DNA from 4 places in the Streptomyces sp. TAA486 genome. Region 1 is predicted to be linked to each of the others. Evidence: riboswitches for the same ligand, from Rfam matches in the RefSeq annotation. Region 1 holds a riboswitch; each other region holds the start of a gene.
What was found. Region 1 has a riboswitch for cobalamin ahead of I004_RS33360 (hypothetical protein). Riboswitches for the same ligand answer to the same signal wherever they lie in the genome.
Positions count from the first base shown of each region.

Region 1 (4,389 bases):
TCGAGCTGATTGTGCCTGGGTGAATGGAACACATCACGCTTCTCATCGGGATCGTGATCGTCACGGCCTTGGTGTTCGACTTTACGAACGGCTTCCACGACACGGCCAACGCCATGGCCACCACCATCTCCACCGGGGCCCTCAAGCCCAAGACAGCGGTGGCGATGTCGGCGGTCCTCAACCTCGTTGGAGCGTTCCTCTCCATCGAGGTGGCCAAGACCATCTCATCAGGAATCATCGACGAAGGCTCCGGTATCCAGCCTGAAGTGATCTTCGCCGGGCTGGTCGGAGCGATCATCTGGAATCTGCTGACCTGGCTCGCCGGGCTTCCCTCCAGTTCCTCCCACGCGCTGATGGGCGGCCTCCTCGGCGCCACGGTGGCCTCCGTCGGCATCGGCGCCGTCAACGGCGGCACCGTGGTGATGAAGGTGCTCATCCCGGCGATCGCCGCTCCGCTGGTCGCGGGCCTCGCCGCGCTCTTCGCGACGCGACTGACCTACCGGGCGGCGCGCAAGGCCGACGAGCAGCAGACCGCGAAGGGCTACCGTGCGGGGCAGATCACCTCCGCCGGGCTGGTCTCCCTCGCCCACGGCACCAACGACGCGCAGAAGACCATGGGTGTCATCACCCTCGCGCTGATCACCGGCGGCGTGATCGCCCCGCAGGCGGACCCGCCGACCTGGGTGATCGTCTCGGCCGGGCTGGCCATCGCCCTCGGTACGTATCTGGGCGGCTGGCGGATCATCCGCACCATGGGCAACGGCATCACCGACATCAAGCCTCCGCAGGGATTCGCGGCGCAGACCTCCGCCGCGGTCACGATCCTCGCCTCCTCCCACATCGGCTTCTCCCTCTCCACCACGCACGTGTGCTCCGGCGCCGTCATGGGCTCGGGAGTCGGCCGCAAGGGCGGCGTCGTGCGCTGGTCGACGGCGGCCCGCATGGTGGCGGGCTGGGGCCTGACGCTTCCGGCGGCGGCGCTCGTCGCCGCGGGTGCTGCGGTGCTGGCGCGGCAGGGCGACTGGGGCGTCGGCACGGTCGCGGCGCTCGCGCTCGCCATCAGCGGCGGCATCTGGCTGCTCTCGCGCCGCCAGCCCGTCGACCACACGAATGTCAACGACGCGGCCCTGCCCGGGACTTCCGGGCCGGAACCCGCCGGGGTCGTCACGGCAGCGCTGCGTACCGTCGCGCCGCCGCCCGTGGCGTCGGCCCACAACAGGGCGGACGGCAACGGGGGGCCGGCAAGGACCCCGGAGGGCGTCGGCACGGCGAGTTCGTCTTCGCAGACCGAGACGGAGCGCGGGCGAGCGGCCTCCACTCTCGGCTAGGTGACCGGGCCGGTGCGGTCCACGGGCTCCGCACCGCACCGGCTCGGCAACCGACCAGCAGTCACAACCGGACCACACACCCGGACCACGGATCGCGATCCCGGCCCGGAAGACAGACAGGGAAACGCTATGGACATCGACTGGGCAGCGCTCGGCGAGGTATTCGGCGTGAGCCTCGTAGCCACGGTCGCCCTGGTGGGCGTGTTCACGCTCGGCATCGTGGGTGCGTCCGCCGGCAAGGCCGGCGGCTCGCACGGCGGTGGCGCGTCCGTGCTCGCACGCACCGGGTCGTACGCGTGCTTCGCGCTGTGCGCGGCCGCCGTCGCCTACGGCATCTACATCATCACCGCGCCCTGAACGACCGGGCGCCGGCGAACCGTTGACAGCGGCCGCCGATACCGGAAGGGGTACGGAGCAGCGCTCCGTACCCCTTTTCCATGCGGCGGCGGGGTTCCCCGTGTGCCTGCTCACACTCTCCCGTCGCAGGTCAAGGGCGAGTTGACGCCCCTCCTGGTACGTGGTGGACTGCCGATGCCCAACGGCGGCAGGAGAGGAAGCCGGTGCGAATCCGGCGCGGTCCCGCCACTGTCACCGGGGAGCGCACCCCCAACCGAAGGCCACGGCCCATCAGTTCGACGGGCGGGAAGGCCGGGGGACGCAGCGATCCGGGAGCCAGGAGACTCTCGCCGCCGGCACGTCGAACCAGGGCGAGGACCCTGAGTGAGGACTCCGTCATGCGTGGCTACTCAGCCTCTCCCCCGCCCGTGTCCGTTCCCGAGTCCGCGACGGCTGCCGCTGCCGCGCGGGTCCCCGCCCGCGTCCACGGCGGCTGCGGCGACAGCTTTGACGACGACTTCCGCGACGGCTTCCGTGACGACATGAACGTCCGCGTCCCCGGCAGGCACGTCCCGCACCGTGGCCGCCCGCGGCGCGGCATGCTCCTCCGAGGCACTACAACGGCACGCTGACGGTGCGGGCTCATCGCGCCTACATATGCGGCGCGGCCCTCGGTCAACTGGGCGACGCGCTGCTGGGCGACCCCCGCCGAGGGCACCCCGTGGCCGCTTTCGGCCGGGCCGCCGCCGCTGCCGAGCGCGCCCTGTGGCGGGACCACCGCGGTGCGGGCGCCCTGCACACGGCGCTGACCGTCGCCGGAGCCGTCACTGCCGTCACCACGCTCTCCCGCACCGCACGCGCTCTCGCGGGCACCGGTGGCGCCACCCTCGCCGACGCCGCAGTGACGTGGACCGTGCTGGGCGGCACCGGGCTCCGCCGGGAGGCCCTTGCCGTGGCCGCCGCTCTGGAGAGCGGCGATGTCGCGGGCGCGCGGCGGCTGTTGCCGCATCTGTGCGGCCGCGACCCTCAGGCGCTGGACGCGGACGCCATCGCGCGGGCCGTCGTGGAGTCGGTGGCGGAGAACACCTCGGACGCGGTCGTGGGCGCCCTGGTGTGGGGCGCGGCCGCCGGAGCCCCGGGCATGGCCGCCTTCCGCGCGGTCAACACCCTCGACGCGATGTTCGGTCACCGGTCGCCGCGTCACCTGCGCTTCGGCTGGGCGGCCGCCCGCCTGGACGACGCCGCGGGATGGCCGGGCGCACGCCTGACCGCCGCGCTCGCCGCGCTCGCCGGTCCGTCGCCGCGCGGGGCCTTGCGTGCCTGGCGTACCGACGCCCCCTCGCATCCCAGTCCCAACGCAGGCCCGGTGGAAGCCTCGTTCGCCGGCGCTCTGGGCGTGCGTCTGGGCGGAACCCTCAGCTACGGCGGACGCACCGAGCACCGGCCGGTCCTCAACTCCCCTGGCCGCGCTGTACGTACGGACGACATCGCGGCAGCCGTCCAACTCTCGCGGCGTGTCAGCGCCCTGGCGCTGCTGGTGACCTCGGTGGCCGGTGCGTTCGGCAGGAAGCGCCGGGCGGAAAGGGGCATCGGATGACGACGGCCGGTGAACAAGGCAGGCATGCGCGAAGGCCCGGTGCCGGCGGGCAGGGCGGCGGACTTCTCGTCGCGGGCACGACCTCCGACGCCGGCAAGAGCGTCGTCACCGCAGGCATCTGCCGCTGGCTGACGCGCAAGGGCCTGAAGGTCGCGCCCTTCAAGGCGCAGAACATGTCGCTCAATTCGTACGTGACGCTGGAGGGCGCCGAGATAGGCCGCGCGCAGGCCATGCAGGCTGCCGCCGCCAACACCGAGCCGACAGCGCTGATGAATCCCGTGCTGCTCAAACCCGGCAGCGACAGCAGCAGCCAGGTCGTGTTGCTCGGCAAGCCGGTCGGCGAGATGAGCGCGGGCGGCTACCACTCCGGCAAGCAGGAGCGGCTGCTGGGCACGGTCGCGGACTGCCTCGCCGAGCTGCGGCGCACGCACGACGCGGTGATCTGCGAAGGCGCCGGCAGCCCCGCGGAGATCAACCTGCGCCGCACCGACATCGTCAACATGGGCCTGGCCAGGGCCGCCGGACTGCCCGTCGTGGTCGTCGGGGACATCGACCGCGGGGGCGTCTTCGCCTCCTTCTTCGGCACGACGGCGCTGCTGGCGGACCGGGACCAGAAACTGCTCGCGGGGTACGTGGTCAACAAGTTCCGCGGCGACGTGGCGCTGCTGGAGCCGGGTCTGGAGATGCTCCACGGGCTGACGGGCCGGCCCGTACTGGGCGTGCTGCCCTTCCGCCACGGGCTGGGCATCGACGAGGAGGACGGGCTGGGGGTCCCCCCGGACGGAGTCTGGGGGAGGGTCTCCCGCAGCACCGTCCGCGAGTCGGCGACGGCGCCCCCGCACGGAAGCGACGTGCTGCGCGTCGCCGTCGTGCCGGTGCCTCTGATGTCGAACTTCACCGACGTCGACGCCCTCGCCGCCGAACCCGGGGTCGTCGTCAGGTTCACGGACCGACCCGAGGAACTCGCCGTCGCCGACCTGGTCGTACTGCCCGGCACCCGTGGCACGGTTCGGGCGCTGGCGTGGCTGCGCGAGCGCGGACTCGCGGACGCGGTACGGCGCCGCGCGGCCGAAGGGCTGCCGGTCCTCGGCATCTGCGGGGGCTTCCAGATGCTGGGCGAGCGCATCG
Region 1 is NZ_AUEV01000007.1:44,429-48,817, forward strand. It holds gene I004_RS33355 (inorganic phosphate transporter) at 24-1,328, shown strand; gene I004_RS0111040 (hypothetical protein) at 1,458-1,685, shown strand; cobalamin riboswitch at 1,880-2,010, shown strand; gene I004_RS33360 (hypothetical protein) at 2,063-2,296, shown strand; gene I004_RS0111045 (cobalamin biosynthesis protein) at 2,299-3,261, shown strand; gene I004_RS0111050 (cobyric acid synthase) at 3,258-4,389, shown strand, end outside.

Region 2 (4,389 bases), 390 kb from region 1:
TGGGGTCGCGGGTGATGTCGAAGGTGCCGGGGTCGGTGAAGACCGCCTCGTCGCGGTTGGCGGAGGCGTAGTACATCGCCACCGTCTCGCCCTTGCGCAGCGTACGGCCGCCCATGACGTGGTCGGTGCGCAGCGTGCGGCGGAACTGGATGATCGGGGTCGAGCACCGCACGATCTCGTCCACGGCGGTGTCCGCGTACTTCTCGAAGTCGCTCTTCCACAGCTCCCGCTGCTCGGGGTTGGCACTGAGCAGGGCCAGGCCGTGCGAGATCGCGTTGCGGGTCGTCTCCACCCCCGCGACCATCAACAGCGTGAAGAACGCGCCGAGTTGGCGGTTGCCCAGGCATTGCCCGTCGACATCGGCGGTGACCAGCGCGGAGATGAGATCGTCGGTCGGGTGGCGCCGGCGCTTCCTGGCGAGCATCGCGATCATGACGTGCATACGGGCCAGCGCCCGCAGCCCCTTGCCGGGGATGCGGAACTTCGCGCCCGCTCCGCGCCGTACGCCGATGTTCTCCGAGGCGTCGTTGAGCTGGGCGAGGATGCGGGGGCGGTGCCGCTGCGGGATGCCCATCATGTTGCACACCACCTCGCACGGCACCAGCGAGGCCACGGCGGTCACGAACTCGCGGGAGGGCTGGCGCACCGCGTTCCCGACGACGGCCGCGACGACCTGCTCGATGTCCTTCTCGGTGCCCGCCAGCAGCCTGGGGCTGAACGCCCGCGAAATGATCTTCCGCAGCTTGGCGTGGTCGCTGCCGTCGACGTTGACCATGGACTCCCCGAAGAGAGCCTTCACCCAGGGCGCGGGATGCGGCGTGGTGACCCCGGGGGCGCTCCCGAACACGGCGGCGTTGCGGCTCGCTTCCTGCACGTGCTCATGCCTGACGAGAGCGTAGAAACCCGGCTGCTGCCGCTTGCGCAGGGAGTGCTGCGGCTGTGCGAAGTACGTGGGCGCCTCCCGCTCGCGCAGCACGGCGAACACCTGGTGCCGCTGGTCGTGCGGCAGCTGCCAGAACCGGGGGTCAGCGGGGTTCGTCTCCGGCGGCAGGCCCGCCGCCTCGAAGGCTCCGGCCGCCTCCGAGGCTTCGACTCCCGCTGCCGCTGCCGCGGGGGAGGGGGCTTGCGGTGCGGCCGCGGCTTCGGGTCCTGCCGAGGATGCGGACGCGGTGTGGGGTGGCATGGTCATCTTCTCCAGTCGTCGTGGAACGGATCGCCCCGCCCGGCCTGCGCACCGGCGGGGCGGTGAGTCTCCGGCAGCAGCTTGGAACCGGCGGGCCGCTCCACGGCGTGCGCCACACCGCCGCGACCCGGACGGCCCTGTGAGGGAGGGCCACGAAGGCACCGGGACGTTCCTGTCGCCGGGATCCTGGGCGGCTCTCCCCGTCGGAGCCGGTCCCATGCCTGTGGGGGGTGAGGCCGCGCCGGTCCGGTGAGGGCCACGGCAGACCCGCGCTTCGCCTCCGTAAACCGCCGTGCCGCATGAAGAAGCCCTCACTCCTGCCCTTTGTCGCGGCGGCTCGCGGGCCCGTACGCTGGAGACGCAGTCGGTTCGGCCTGTCCGCCAGACAGGCGCGTCGCAAGAGGGAATCCGGTGAGACTCCGGAACTGCCCCGCAGCGGTGAGTGGGAACGAAAGCCGTCATACGCACTGGGTCCGAGCGGACCCGGGAAGCGACGGCCGGTAGGAGCCGGTCCGTGGATCACGGACACGGCGGGCCCGCGAGTCCGAAGACCTGCCACTGCCCGCCGGCCACCCCCTGGCCGCAAGGCCCAGGGGGAGACGCGTCGGCGGATTGATCTCGGTGACCTCGAGGGCGGGTCGGCGGTACAGGTGAGCAGCACACGGTGCGTGTGCGCGCCGCCGCGTCGCCTCTCCTCCTCGCCCCGTACCTCTCGGGTCACCGGCCAGACTCGCGAAGGAGAGTTGAGTGACACCGAAGTCCGCAGCCGCGGCGTCGCAGCCGGCCACGAGGCCCCGCGCCACCGTCCACGGATACCCACGGCAGGGCAGCGGCCGTGAGCTGAAGAAGGCCGTCGAGGGGTACTGGAAGGGCCGCGTCACCGCCGACGCCCTGCGGGAAACCGCCGCCGGGCTGCGCCGGGACAACTGGCAGCAGCTCAGGAATGCCGGCGTGCGCGAAGTGCCCACCGGAGACTTCTCCCTCTACGACCATGTGCTGGACACCACCGTCATGGTCGGTGCCGTTCCCGAACGCCACCGTGCCGCCGTGGAGGCGGACGCGCTCGACGGCTACTTCGCCATGGCGCGCGGTACGCAGGACGTCGCGCCGCTGGAGATGACGAAGTGGTTCGACACCAACTACCACTACCTCGTACCGGAGTTGGGGCCCGACACCGTCTTCGCGGCGAACTCCGTGAAGCAGACCGGTGAGCTGTCCGAAGCGGTCGCACAGGGCCACGACGCCCGGCCCGTCATCGTCGGGCCGGTCACGTACCTGCTGCTCGCCAAGCCCGCGCCCGGCGTCGCCCCCGACTTCGATCCGCTGACGCTGCTGGACCGGCTCCTCCCCGTCTACGCGGAGGTGCTCGCCGACCTCCGTGCGGCCGGGGCCGGCTGGGTGCAGCTCGACGAGCCGGCGCTGGCGGCGGACCGCACGTCCGCCGAACTGAACGCCGCCGCACGCGCGTACCGGGAACTGGGCGGGCTCACCGACCGGCCCGAACTGCTGGTGGCTTCCTACTTCGACCGTCTCGGCGACGCGCTGCCCGTACTCGCCAAGGCGCCCGTCGAGGGGCTGGCCATGGACTTCACCGGCCCTGCCGCCGCGAACCTGGAGGACCTGGCACGCGCGGGAGGACTGCCCGGCAAGCGGCTCGTCGCGGGAGTCGTGGACGGACGGAACGTGTGGATCAACGACCTGAAGAAGTCGCTGTCCACGCTGGCTTCGCTGCTCGGCTTCGCCGACCGTGTCGACGTCGCCCCGTCCTGCTCGCTGCTGCACGTACCGCTCGACGCGGCCCTCGAGCGCGACGTGGATCCGCAGGTCGCGCGCTGGCTCGCCTTCGCCAGGCAGAAGGCCGAGGAGGTCGTCGCCCTGGCGACGGGACTCGGCGAGGGCACCGACGTCATCGCGGGACTGCTGCACGCCAACTCCTCTGCGCTCGCGGCCCGTTCCTCCGCCGCGCTCACCCGCGACCCGGCCGTGCGGGCACGCACCGAAGCCGTCACCGACGCCGACGGGCGCCGCACCGCGCCCTACCGCGAGCGGGCCGCGGCGCAGCGCGCGCGGCTGAAGCTGCCTCTGCTGCCGACCACCACCATCGGCTCGTTCCCACAGACCGGCGAACTGCGTGCGGCGCGCGCGGACTTGAGGGCCGGACGGCTCGACGCGGAGGGCTACGACAAGCGGATCGCCGCCGAGATCAGGGACGTGCTCGCCTTCCAGGAAGAGGCCGGACTGGACGTGCTCGTGCACGGCGAGCCCGAACGCAACGACATGGTCCAGTACTTCGCGGAGCGGCTGGACGGCTACGTCGCGACGCAGCACGGCTGGGTGCAGTCCTACGGCACCCGCTACGTCCGGCCTCCGATCCTCGCGGGCGACGTGTCCCGTCCCGAGCCGATGACGGTGGAGTGGACGCGCTACGCCCAGTCGCAGACCGGACGGCCCGTCAAGGGCATGCTGACCGGGCCCGTCACGATGCTCGCGTGGTCCTTCGTGCGGGATGACCAGCCGCAGGCAGAGACCGCACGCCAGGTGGCACTGGCGTTGCGGGACGAGGTCGCCGACCTGGAGTCCGCGGGGACCGCCGTCATCCAGGTCGACGAGCCCGCACTGCGGGAGACGCTTCCGCTGCGGGCGGAGAGCCGCCCGGAGTACCTGGCGTGGGCGACGGAGTCCTTCCGCCTGGCCACCGGTGCCGTGCGCGCGGACACGCAGATCCATACGCACATGTGCTACGCGGAGTTCGGCGACATCGTCTCGGCAATCGTCGATCTCGACGCCGACGTCATCAGTCTGGAGGCTGCCCGTTCCCACATGCAGGTCGCGGACGAACTCGCCACGGCCGGCTACCCGAACGAGGTCGGCCCCGGCGTGTACGACATCCACTCACCGCGGGTCCCCGACGCGGACGAGGTGGCGTCACTGCTGCGCAAGGGGCTCGGCGCGATCCCGGCGGAGAGGCTGTGGGTCAACCCGGACTGCGGCCTGAAGACCCGCGGCTGGCCCGAGGTGCGTGAGGCGCTGGAGCACATGGTCGAGGCGGCGCGGACCGTGCGGGCGGAGGCCGCGGGCCGCGGCTGAGCCTGCCGCCAGTGCCGAAGGGGCCGGGACTCGCGCCCGGCCCCTTCGCCCTTCGGCGCGGCACGGGTGCCGTCGAAACCGGCCCGGAGCCGAGCGGCACCGCACCGTGAAAAGCCGCT
Region 2 is NZ_AUEV01000007.1:433,276-437,664, reverse strand. It holds gene I004_RS0112755 (cytochrome P450) at 1-1,183, opposite strand, end outside; cobalamin riboswitch at 1,531-1,757, shown strand; gene metE (5-methyltetrahydropteroyltriglutamate--homocysteine S-methyltransferase) at 1,931-4,270, shown strand.
Region 2: linked by a shared signal. The riboswitch ahead of metE (5-methyltetrahydropteroyltriglutamate--homocysteine S-methyltransferase) and the one ahead of I004_RS33360 (hypothetical protein) in region 1 are both predicted to bind cobalamin.

Region 3 (4,389 bases), on a different contig from region 1:
CGGTCGCCGAGTGGGACGCGATCGGCCCGTACCGGTTGCTGGCCGCCCTGCCCGCCGACGCCGCCCGTGATGCGGCCGTGGCGCCACTGCTGCATCCCGCACACGGCGAACTGGCGCGCACGGCCGAGGTGTTCCTCGACCACGCGGGCCAGGCGGGGCGAACGGCCGCCGCATTGGGCATACACCGTCAGACGCTCTACTACCGCCTCTCCCGTATCGAAGCCCTCACGGGCCTCGACCTCGACGAGGGCGGCTCCCGGCTGCTTCTGCACATGGCGCTCAAGGCCGCGCGGCTCTGACTGCTCCATGGTCCGCGATCCAGTGAGCAACGTCGGCGGAGCATGAGCACTCGACGAACAATATCGGCGCTCGCTGAGCAATGATTGCGGACAGTCCCCCGGCGCTTGTTCACGCCAGGCTACCGAGTAAAGATGTGCAGCTTGGGGGAGAATACGGTCTGATTACCCACGTCCGCAGTCAGTCGCATCTGAGCATGATTGGGAATATTCTGTTGGTAATCCTTCAGGTGTAGAACATATCGATACGGTGCCTGCGCCGGCAAATAGACCGGGTCGTCGAGGGTGTGCTCTACGCGTATATCCACTGCGTCGGGTGACATGTGGTCCATGAGGTCCACGTCGTAGTTTTCGTGCAGGTCGGGCATTGGGAGGACGTATTTATCCGTGGGTGGCTTCAGCTTGGCAGCTTGCGGGATGCCGTAAAGATATATTACCTGCTGGAGCGAGTCGAGATTCACGCCCACTTTGGACAGTACGGCAGGAGAATCCCCTCGGTTCAGCAGGACCAGGTCGAAGAAGAGATCGGCACCGTAGACGAGGCTCTTCAGGCTGAAAAGGCGATCACAGGGTTCAGTGAATTCGCATTTGAGAACCTGAGGCCTGTGCGGAAACTCGGCCCACTGCGGTTCCGTGCGGTCCGGAATTCCGATGTGCTCGAATTCGATGAGGCGAGCGGTGTTAAAATTGTTGAAATCGCCGATGTGTATACCTGTGTTGGCGTACACATTCGCTGATGCGTCCCCAGTTCGGCTGGCTCTGTACTCGGCGCTTCCCTCTGCGTGATCGCTCATGTGTTCCCCGTTGAGTTGAGTTGTCGGGTGTTTCCCGCATCGGTCACCCTTGCTGGGTCCCCGTGTTGGCGTGGCCTTCGCAGGACTCGGTATTGCCTGTGCGCTCGACCTCCGTGGAGCTCAGCGTCTCGAAACCTGGCTGACACTCCTATGCTTGCGTTGCCGATCTTGGTCGTTCCTTGCCGCAGCTATCGTCGTTGCACTCGGCGCCGCTTGCTGCGCTGCCTGGACGGCGACGGCCACGGCAGCCACAGGGCGCTGGTTCTGAAGTGGCAATCGACTTGTTTCTTCTCTCGGTGCTCGGGCGATTCTCAAGATCAGCTGTAGTCAACTCCGGTGCTGGCACTGCTGCCGGTGCCCTGGGCGGAGGCATCCCCTGTCCTCACCGCCTTCGCCGACCCGGTCCCCGCGCCTCCCGGGCGTCGCACACCAGTGTTGGCCGTGCCGCCGTTCCTTCCCTCGGCCTTTCCAGTGTCGACGGCAACGTCCACCGGTCCCACAGCTGGGGCAGGGGGACGTTGCATGAGCGCCCAGACCAGGGCGGCGATGCCGGTGGCGCCCTGGACCGAAGCGCCAACCAGCTGGCCGGCATTCGGACTCTCCAGTAGCCAGACCAACGGTGTCGACACAATGCCAGCCACGGCGGCCACGATGACCGTGATCTTCCAACCTCGCGACACATCCACCCCCTACCAACGCAATCCCCACAACTCCCCAGCCCGGGTCTCACGCCTTCCGCTGGGCTCCGGTGACCCAAGTACCGTCGTCTCACCCGCTATTGGGCACGCAGGGAACCAGAATAGTGCCACTGCCTTTCACCGCCGAACGGATGGCTACGTTCTACCGAACGCCGTGAACGCGCCCCGCGTCCGCAGTGAAAAGGCACCTGAGCAATGTCGGGGGGATCATGAGCACGAACTCGGCGACGCAGCGCGGCGATTCTCGGCAAGCCCCCGTCGCGGCGGCGTGATGGCGTGCAGATCGAGGATCTCCGGCCGCGGAGCGATGCCGGGGCCGCCCGCCCGCACCCAGGCGGTGACGTCCTCGGTCGCGTCCGGGCTGTTGACCAGTCCCAGCCAGACGGGTCGGGCGCCGGCGGCACGGCCGGCGGCAGAGGGCTGTACGACGATGACGTTGGCCTGGTCGCATACGTCCAGACAGGCGGACACGCGAACTGGTGCCTCCTCCCGCAGGCGAGCCGTCTGCGCCGCGTGATCCAGTCCGGTCACCTTGGAACTGCCGCAGCAGCAGTCCCGGCACACGACGATCCGGCACGGCACAATGCCGGCCGTCTCCGCTGTCTGCGCTTCGTCTGATGCCTCATCGACCGATGCCTCGGGCACGCCGAACCTTCCCTCTCTCCGGGGAGATCCGCCCCGGTACGTCGAGGTGGCGACCGCGTGAGTCTCCTGGCTCTCGGGTCACAGCTCGTCCCGGCCTTCCCACCCGCCTGGGGCAGTGGCCTGTCGGGGATCCGCTCGCCGATCACAGTGGCGGGACCGCGCCGGATTCACACCGGCTTCCTCGGACCGCCGTCGCCATGTCATCGGCCATCATTCCATCCGGTTGCCGTCCACGCCCGAGGGCCTCTGCGGGCGCCGATGCGGCGCCCCACGCGGAACGGCGCGAGCACGGGAGTTCAGTGCATGCCGAACGAGCAGGGAGCGATGTCCGGCCACTCCCGGGGGATCCGTGACGTGATGGCTTCCGTTGCCGGCCGTCGCTCGTCGATGTCAGCCGGCGACGCCCCCTGCGAACGGCATCGTCTGCCACTGGGTGATGGCGGGGTTCAAGTACTCGAGCAGCGGGGGCAGTTGAGGCGCGAGCGCGAGGGCGGCGATGACGCGCAGCATGCCTACGGCGTTCACGAAGCGCATGACGTCCTCGTTCAACGGCCTCAGGCCGTTGCGCTCCGCGCCGCGGTTGTAGGCGGATTCGAGGACGGGACCGAGGGTGGCCAGGTCCCACTCGACGGGGCCCAACGTGACGAGTTCGAAGTCGGCGTAGAGCTTCCCGTCCACCCCGGAGAAGATGTTGGCGGGCGGGCAGTCGCCGTGGATGGGTTGCAGGTCGATCCCCGGGAACGCCTTCTCGAACGCCGCGCGTGAGCTCACGAGCGCTTCCAGGACCTGCCACTCGCGTCGTGCGCGGTCCAGATCGCTCGGAACGATGAGGTCGGGGCGGTCGTCGAGCAGAGCAAGGCTTTCCGCGATGACCTGCGGTTCGGCCGCGGACAGGAACGACAGCCGGCCGGGGTACGCGCGCAGTGCGGCGTGCAGGTCGGCAACGATCTCGGCGTTCGCCACGTAGTCGGGCTCCTTGTCGCGGTCCTCCTCGACGAACTGCCAGAACGTCATCGAAAGTCCGTCGCGCTGTACGGGCTCCCGTGGCACGAGAGGACTGGGCGGGATCACCGGGGCTCCCTGGCCTGCGAGCCACCGCGCCACGTCCAGCTCCGCCTGCTGGCGGCCGGCCTGGGAATCGAGATCCGCGGAGTGCGGCAGGACGGTGGGAATCCGGGCCACGACGGGTGAGGGCGCGAGGTGGACGACCACGGAGAACAGCTCGTGGAGCACCTTGGCATCGGTCACGGTGAGTCCGAGAGCGCGCCCCGCTCCGACGGCCGCGTCGACTGCTGCGGAGGTGCGTCGGGCAATCTGCTCCGGCGTCACGAAATCGGGCATGGCCCGATCGTTCCATGTCGCAGCATGGCGTGGAACGGCCGGCCGACGGGCCGAGGCCGAACCGCGCGGCGATCGGCGGCCGGCACCAGGTGGTCCGGGCGTCCTCGCTGGCGCTCCTCGACTGCGGGGCCTCATGAGGTGACCCAGGCCACACGAGCCGTCTGGAACTACCCGCTCCTCGCGCCCGACACGTTGAGGGAACACATAGGGCTCGCGGCAAAGCCGCCGGGGGAGGAACCGGCAACTGCGTCCCGACGTCGTTCACCGACCAAGGGAGCGCCCATGACCGACCTCGCCTCCGACGAAGACCGGCGGCCGGCCGCACGTTTCCGGCGGTGGCTGCCGGCACCGTCCGTGGCCGGGTTCGTCCTGCTGCTTGCGGCTGTGTTCACGCTCTCGTACGCGGTCGGCACCTTCGCCGGGCCGGTGGCCCCGGGCATGCGGCCGATTCACGGTGACAGCGACGGTTCGAAGACCGGTGAGCACGGAGAGATGCGCGGCACCCATGGTCTGAGGATCCCCGCCCAGCAGGAGGCGGGACGGTGACTGACGACAGGCCCGGCGCGGCTTCGCCCCAGGAGCCCACGCCCAAGGCCGACGACGCCACTTCCCACC
Region 3 is NZ_AUEV01000006.1:222,428-226,816, reverse strand. It holds gene I004_RS0109855 (helix-turn-helix domain-containing protein) at 1-299, shown strand, start outside; gene I004_RS39430 (hypothetical protein) at 419-1,090, opposite strand; gene I004_RS33210 (hypothetical protein) at 1,996-2,370, opposite strand; cobalamin riboswitch at 2,493-2,616, opposite strand; gene I004_RS0109835 (aminoglycoside phosphotransferase family protein) at 2,824-3,774, opposite strand; gene I004_RS33205 (hypothetical protein) at 4,057-4,320, shown strand.
Region 3: linked by a shared signal. The riboswitch ahead of I004_RS33210 (hypothetical protein) and the one ahead of I004_RS33360 (hypothetical protein) in region 1 are both predicted to bind cobalamin.

Region 4 (4,389 bases), on a different contig from region 1:
GTGGCGGTGCCGGCGGCGATCTACGCGGCGGGCGCGGCAGGCTTCTTCGCCGTTCCGTACACGATCCTCGTCTACCCGCTGATCTTCACCTTCCTGCCCCGGCTCTGGTCGGTCTCGCACCGCCACGGATACGTGACGACCTCGGACTTCGTGCGCGGCCGCTTCGGGTCCAAGTCGCTGGCGCTCGCCGTGGCCGTGACGGGCATCCTGGCAACGATGCCGTACATCGCGCTGCAGCTGGTCGGCATCCAGTCGGTGCTGGACGTCATGGGCATCGGCGGTGGCGAGTCGACGCACTGGTTCATCAAGGACCTGCCGCTGCTGATCGCGTTCGCGGTGCTGGCTGCCTACACCTACTCGTCCGGACTGCGGGCGCCGGCGCTGATCGCCTTCGTCAAGGACACGCTGATCTACATCGTCATCGCGGTGGCGATCATCTACATCCCCATCAAGCTCGGCGGCTTCGACGACATCTTCGCCAAGGCCGGCGACGCCCTGTCGCAGACGAACCCGACCACCGGGAAGCCGAAGGGCGAACTGACTCCGAGCTCGGCCAACCAGTGGGCGTTCGCGACGCTGGCGTTGGGCTCCGCGCTCGCACTCTTCATGTATCCGCACTCGGTCACCGCGACGCTCTCCAGCCGCAGCCGCAACGTGATCCGCCGGAACACCACGATCCTGCCCCTGTACTCGCTGATGCTGGGCCTGCTCGCACTGCTGGGCTTCATGGCGATCGCGGCGGGAATCAAGGTCAAGAACGGGCAGCTGGCGATCCCGCAGCTCTTCGAGAACATGTTCCCGTCCTGGTTCGCGGGCGTCGCCTTCGCCGCGATCGGGATCGGCGCGCTCGTACCGGCCGCCATCATGTCCATCGCGGCCGCGAACCTGTTCACCAGGAACATCTACAAGGATTTCCTCCGGCCGAACGCCACACCCGCGGAGGAGACCAAGGTCTCCAAGGTCACCTCGCTGCTGGTGAAGGTCGGCGCCCTGATCTTCGTGCTCGGCATGGACAAGACGGTGGCGATCAACTTCCAGCTGCTGGGCGGCATCTGGATCCTCCAGACGTTCCCTGCACTCGTCGGCGGCCTCTTCACCCGCTGGTTCCACCGGTGGGCGCTCCTGGCCGGCTGGGCCGTGGGCATGCTCTACGGCACGCTGACGGCGTACGGCGTCCCGTCGCCGACGCTGCCGTCGCAGAAGCACTTCGGCGGGCCCAACGACATCATCCCGGGCATCGGGGAGATGGGCTACATCGGCCTCACCGCCTTCGTGCTCAACGTGGTCGTCGCCGTTGCGCTCACCTTCGTGCTGCGGGCCGTGAAGGCGCCTGACGGCATCGACGAGACGCGCCCGTCGGACTACACGGCGGACGCCGGCGACCCGGGCGTCAAGGAGGAGCTGCCGGCGCCGACCGCCGCAGGCTGATCGCACCCCCACCACAACGGATACCGCCCGCGCCCCACTGACAGCTCGATTGTCAGTGGGGCGCGGCATGCTCGTTCCATGGACATCACCATCAGACCGGCGCGGGACGACGAGCTGGAGGACGTGGGCGAGCTGACCGCGCGTGCGTACCTCGGGGACGGCCTGCTGACGTTCGGCGCGGACGACCCGTATCTGGCCGTGCTGCGTGCGGCGCGGCGCCGCGCGCAGCATACGGAGCTGCTCGTCGCCGTCGACACCGCCACGGGCTCGATGCTCGGCGCGGTCGCCTTCGTCGGGGACGGCGGGGAGTACGCGGACCTGGCAGGCCCCGGCGAGGGCGAGTTCAGGATGCTGGCCGTGAAGCCCGAGGGGCGCGGGCGCGGGGCGGGCGAGGCCCTGGTGCGGGCGTGTGTGGACCGGGCGCGCGAACGGGAATTGATACGGCTCGTGCTGTGCAGCACCGAGGAGATGTCGGCGGCGCACCGGCTGTACGGACGACTGGGGTTCGTCCGCACACCGGAGAGGGACTGGGAGCCGTATCCGGGCCTGTTTCTGCGCGCCTTCGCCCTGGAACTGTGATCTTCCACTCCCCCGACACAACATGTGGGGGTGAGTGGCGCATCCCGCCACTAGATGTATGCTCGTACTCGCTGCCGCGCAGGGGAATCCGGTGCGAATCCGGAACTGTCCCGCAACGGTGTGCGATGTGCTGCTCCGCTCTGCCCGGATCCCTTCCGGCATGAGTTGCGATGAGCCGTCGTCGCGAGTCCGAGTGCCTGCCGGCCGTGTCGACTGACGTCCGGGTCCCGAGGGTTGGGCCGGTGGACGCCGCGAGGACCGCCGCGTTGCCGACGCGGCATGCCCTTTCTGCGCCCGCCTGTGCGCTCCCCCGGTGATCCGGTAGCTGATCCGAGCGAGGGAGAGCACATCCCGTGACCATCGCACCCGCACCCGCACCAGAAGCCACGGCGGGAGCCGCGCGTGCCCCCACGGCCGCGTCGGCGCCGCCACCGGCCGACGACGCCGCGCTGCTGCGCACCCTGACCGAGCTGACCGCCGACCTGCCGGGCACCGGGGCCGAGCGGATCGCCACGGCGGTGCTGCGCGGCCGCCGACAGGGCGCCGGCGAAGCCGAGTTGCGGGCGCTCGCCGCAGAGGAGGCCGCCGGGCTCATCGGCGAGGAGCCCGCGTACTCGCAGCTCGCGGCGCGGCTGCTCACGCTCGCGATCCGCGACGAGGCCCGTGGCCAGGGCGCGGAGTCCTTCTCGTCCTCCGTCACGACGGGGCACCGCGAGGGCCTCATCGCCGACCGCACGGCCGAGTTCGTGCGGTCGCACGCGGAGCGCCTGGACGCGTTGGTCGAGGACGCGGTCGCCGGCGGGGCGGACGACCGCTTCGGCTACTTCGGTCTCCGCACGGTGTACTCGCGCTATCTGCTGCGCCATCCCCCGAGCCGGCAGGTGATCGAGACACCGCAGCACTTCCTTCTCCGCGTCGCCTGCGGGCTGGCCGCGGACGAGTCGGCACAGTCGGCCGAGGAGGTGGCGCAGCTCTACGCCCTGACGAGTTCGCTCGCGTATCTTCCCTCCTCCCCCACGCTCTTCAACTCCGGTACGCGGCATGCGCAGATGTCGTCCTGCTACCTGCTGGACTCGCCGAAGGACGAGCTGGACTCGATCTACGAGCGCTACCAGCAGGTGGCGCGGCTCTCGAAGCACGCGGGCGGCATCGGTATGTCCTACTCCCGTATCCGTGCCCGCGGTTCGCTGATCCGCGGCACCAACGGGCACTCCGGCGGCATCGTGCCGTTCCTGCGCACGCTGGACTCGTCCGTCGCCGCCGTGAACCAGGGCGGCAGGCGCAAGGGAGCCGCGTGCGTCTATCTGGAGACGTGGCACGCGGACATCGAGGAGTTCCTGGAGCTCCGTGACAACACCGGCGAGGAAGCCCGGCGCACGCACAACCTCAACCTCGCGCACTGGGTCCCGGACGAGTTCATGCGCCGTGTGGAGGCCGACGCCGGCTGGTCGCTGTTCTCGCCCGCCGACGTTCCGCGGCTCACCGACCTGTGGGGCGAGGAGTTCGACGCCGCCTACCGCGAGGCCGAGGCCGAAGGCCTCGCCGTGCGGCAGGTGCCCGCCCGTCAGCTGTACGCGCGCATGATGCGCACCCTCGCGCAGACGGGGAACGGCTGGATGACGTTCAAGGACACCTCCAACCGCACCGCCAACCAGACCGCCCGGCCGGGCCGCATCGTGCACTCCTCGAACCTGTGCACAGAGATCCTGGAAGTCACCGACGACGGCGAGACGGCCGTCTGCAACCTGGGATCCGTCAACCTCGCGGCCCACGTGAGCGAGTCGGGCGAGATGGACTGGGAGCGGCTGGACTCCACCGTCCGCACCGCCGTGACGTTCCTCGACCGTGTCGTGGACATCAACTTCTACCCGACGGAGCAGGCCGAGCGCTCCAACTCCCGCTGGCGGCCGGTCGGGCTCGGCCTGATGGGTCTCCAGGACGTCCTCTTCCGCATGCGGCTTCCCTTCGACTCCGAGGCGGCGCGCGAGCTGTCCACGCGGATCTCCGAACGGATCATGCTCGCCGCGTACGACACCAGTGCCGACCTTGCCGAGCGGTACGGCCCGCTGCCGGCCTGGCAGGAGACCCGTACGGCGCGCGGAGTGCTGCACCCCGACCACTATCCGCAGGCCGAACAGGCCTGGCCGGAGCGCTGGTCGGCCCTGCGCGCCCGCATCTCCCGGACCGGTATGCGCAACGCCCTGCTCCTCGCCGTGGCACCGACCGCGACCATCGCCGCCATCGCCGGCGTGTACGAGTGCATCGAGCCGCAGGTCTCCAACCTCTTCAAGCGGGAAACGCTGAGCGGCGAGTTCCTGCAGGTGAATGCCTATCTGGTCGCGGAGTTGAAGCGGCTCGGGCTGTGGGACGAGCGCACCCGGG
Region 4 is NZ_AUEV01000001.1:517,607-521,995, reverse strand. It holds gene mctP (monocarboxylate uptake permease MctP) at 1-1,428, shown strand, start outside; gene I004_RS0102410 (GNAT family N-acetyltransferase) at 1,507-2,007, shown strand; cobalamin riboswitch at 2,053-2,181, shown strand; gene I004_RS0102405 (ribonucleoside-diphosphate reductase subunit alpha) at 2,361-4,389, shown strand, end outside.
Region 4: linked by a shared signal. The riboswitch ahead of I004_RS0102405 (ribonucleoside-diphosphate reductase subunit alpha) and the one ahead of I004_RS33360 (hypothetical protein) in region 1 are both predicted to bind cobalamin.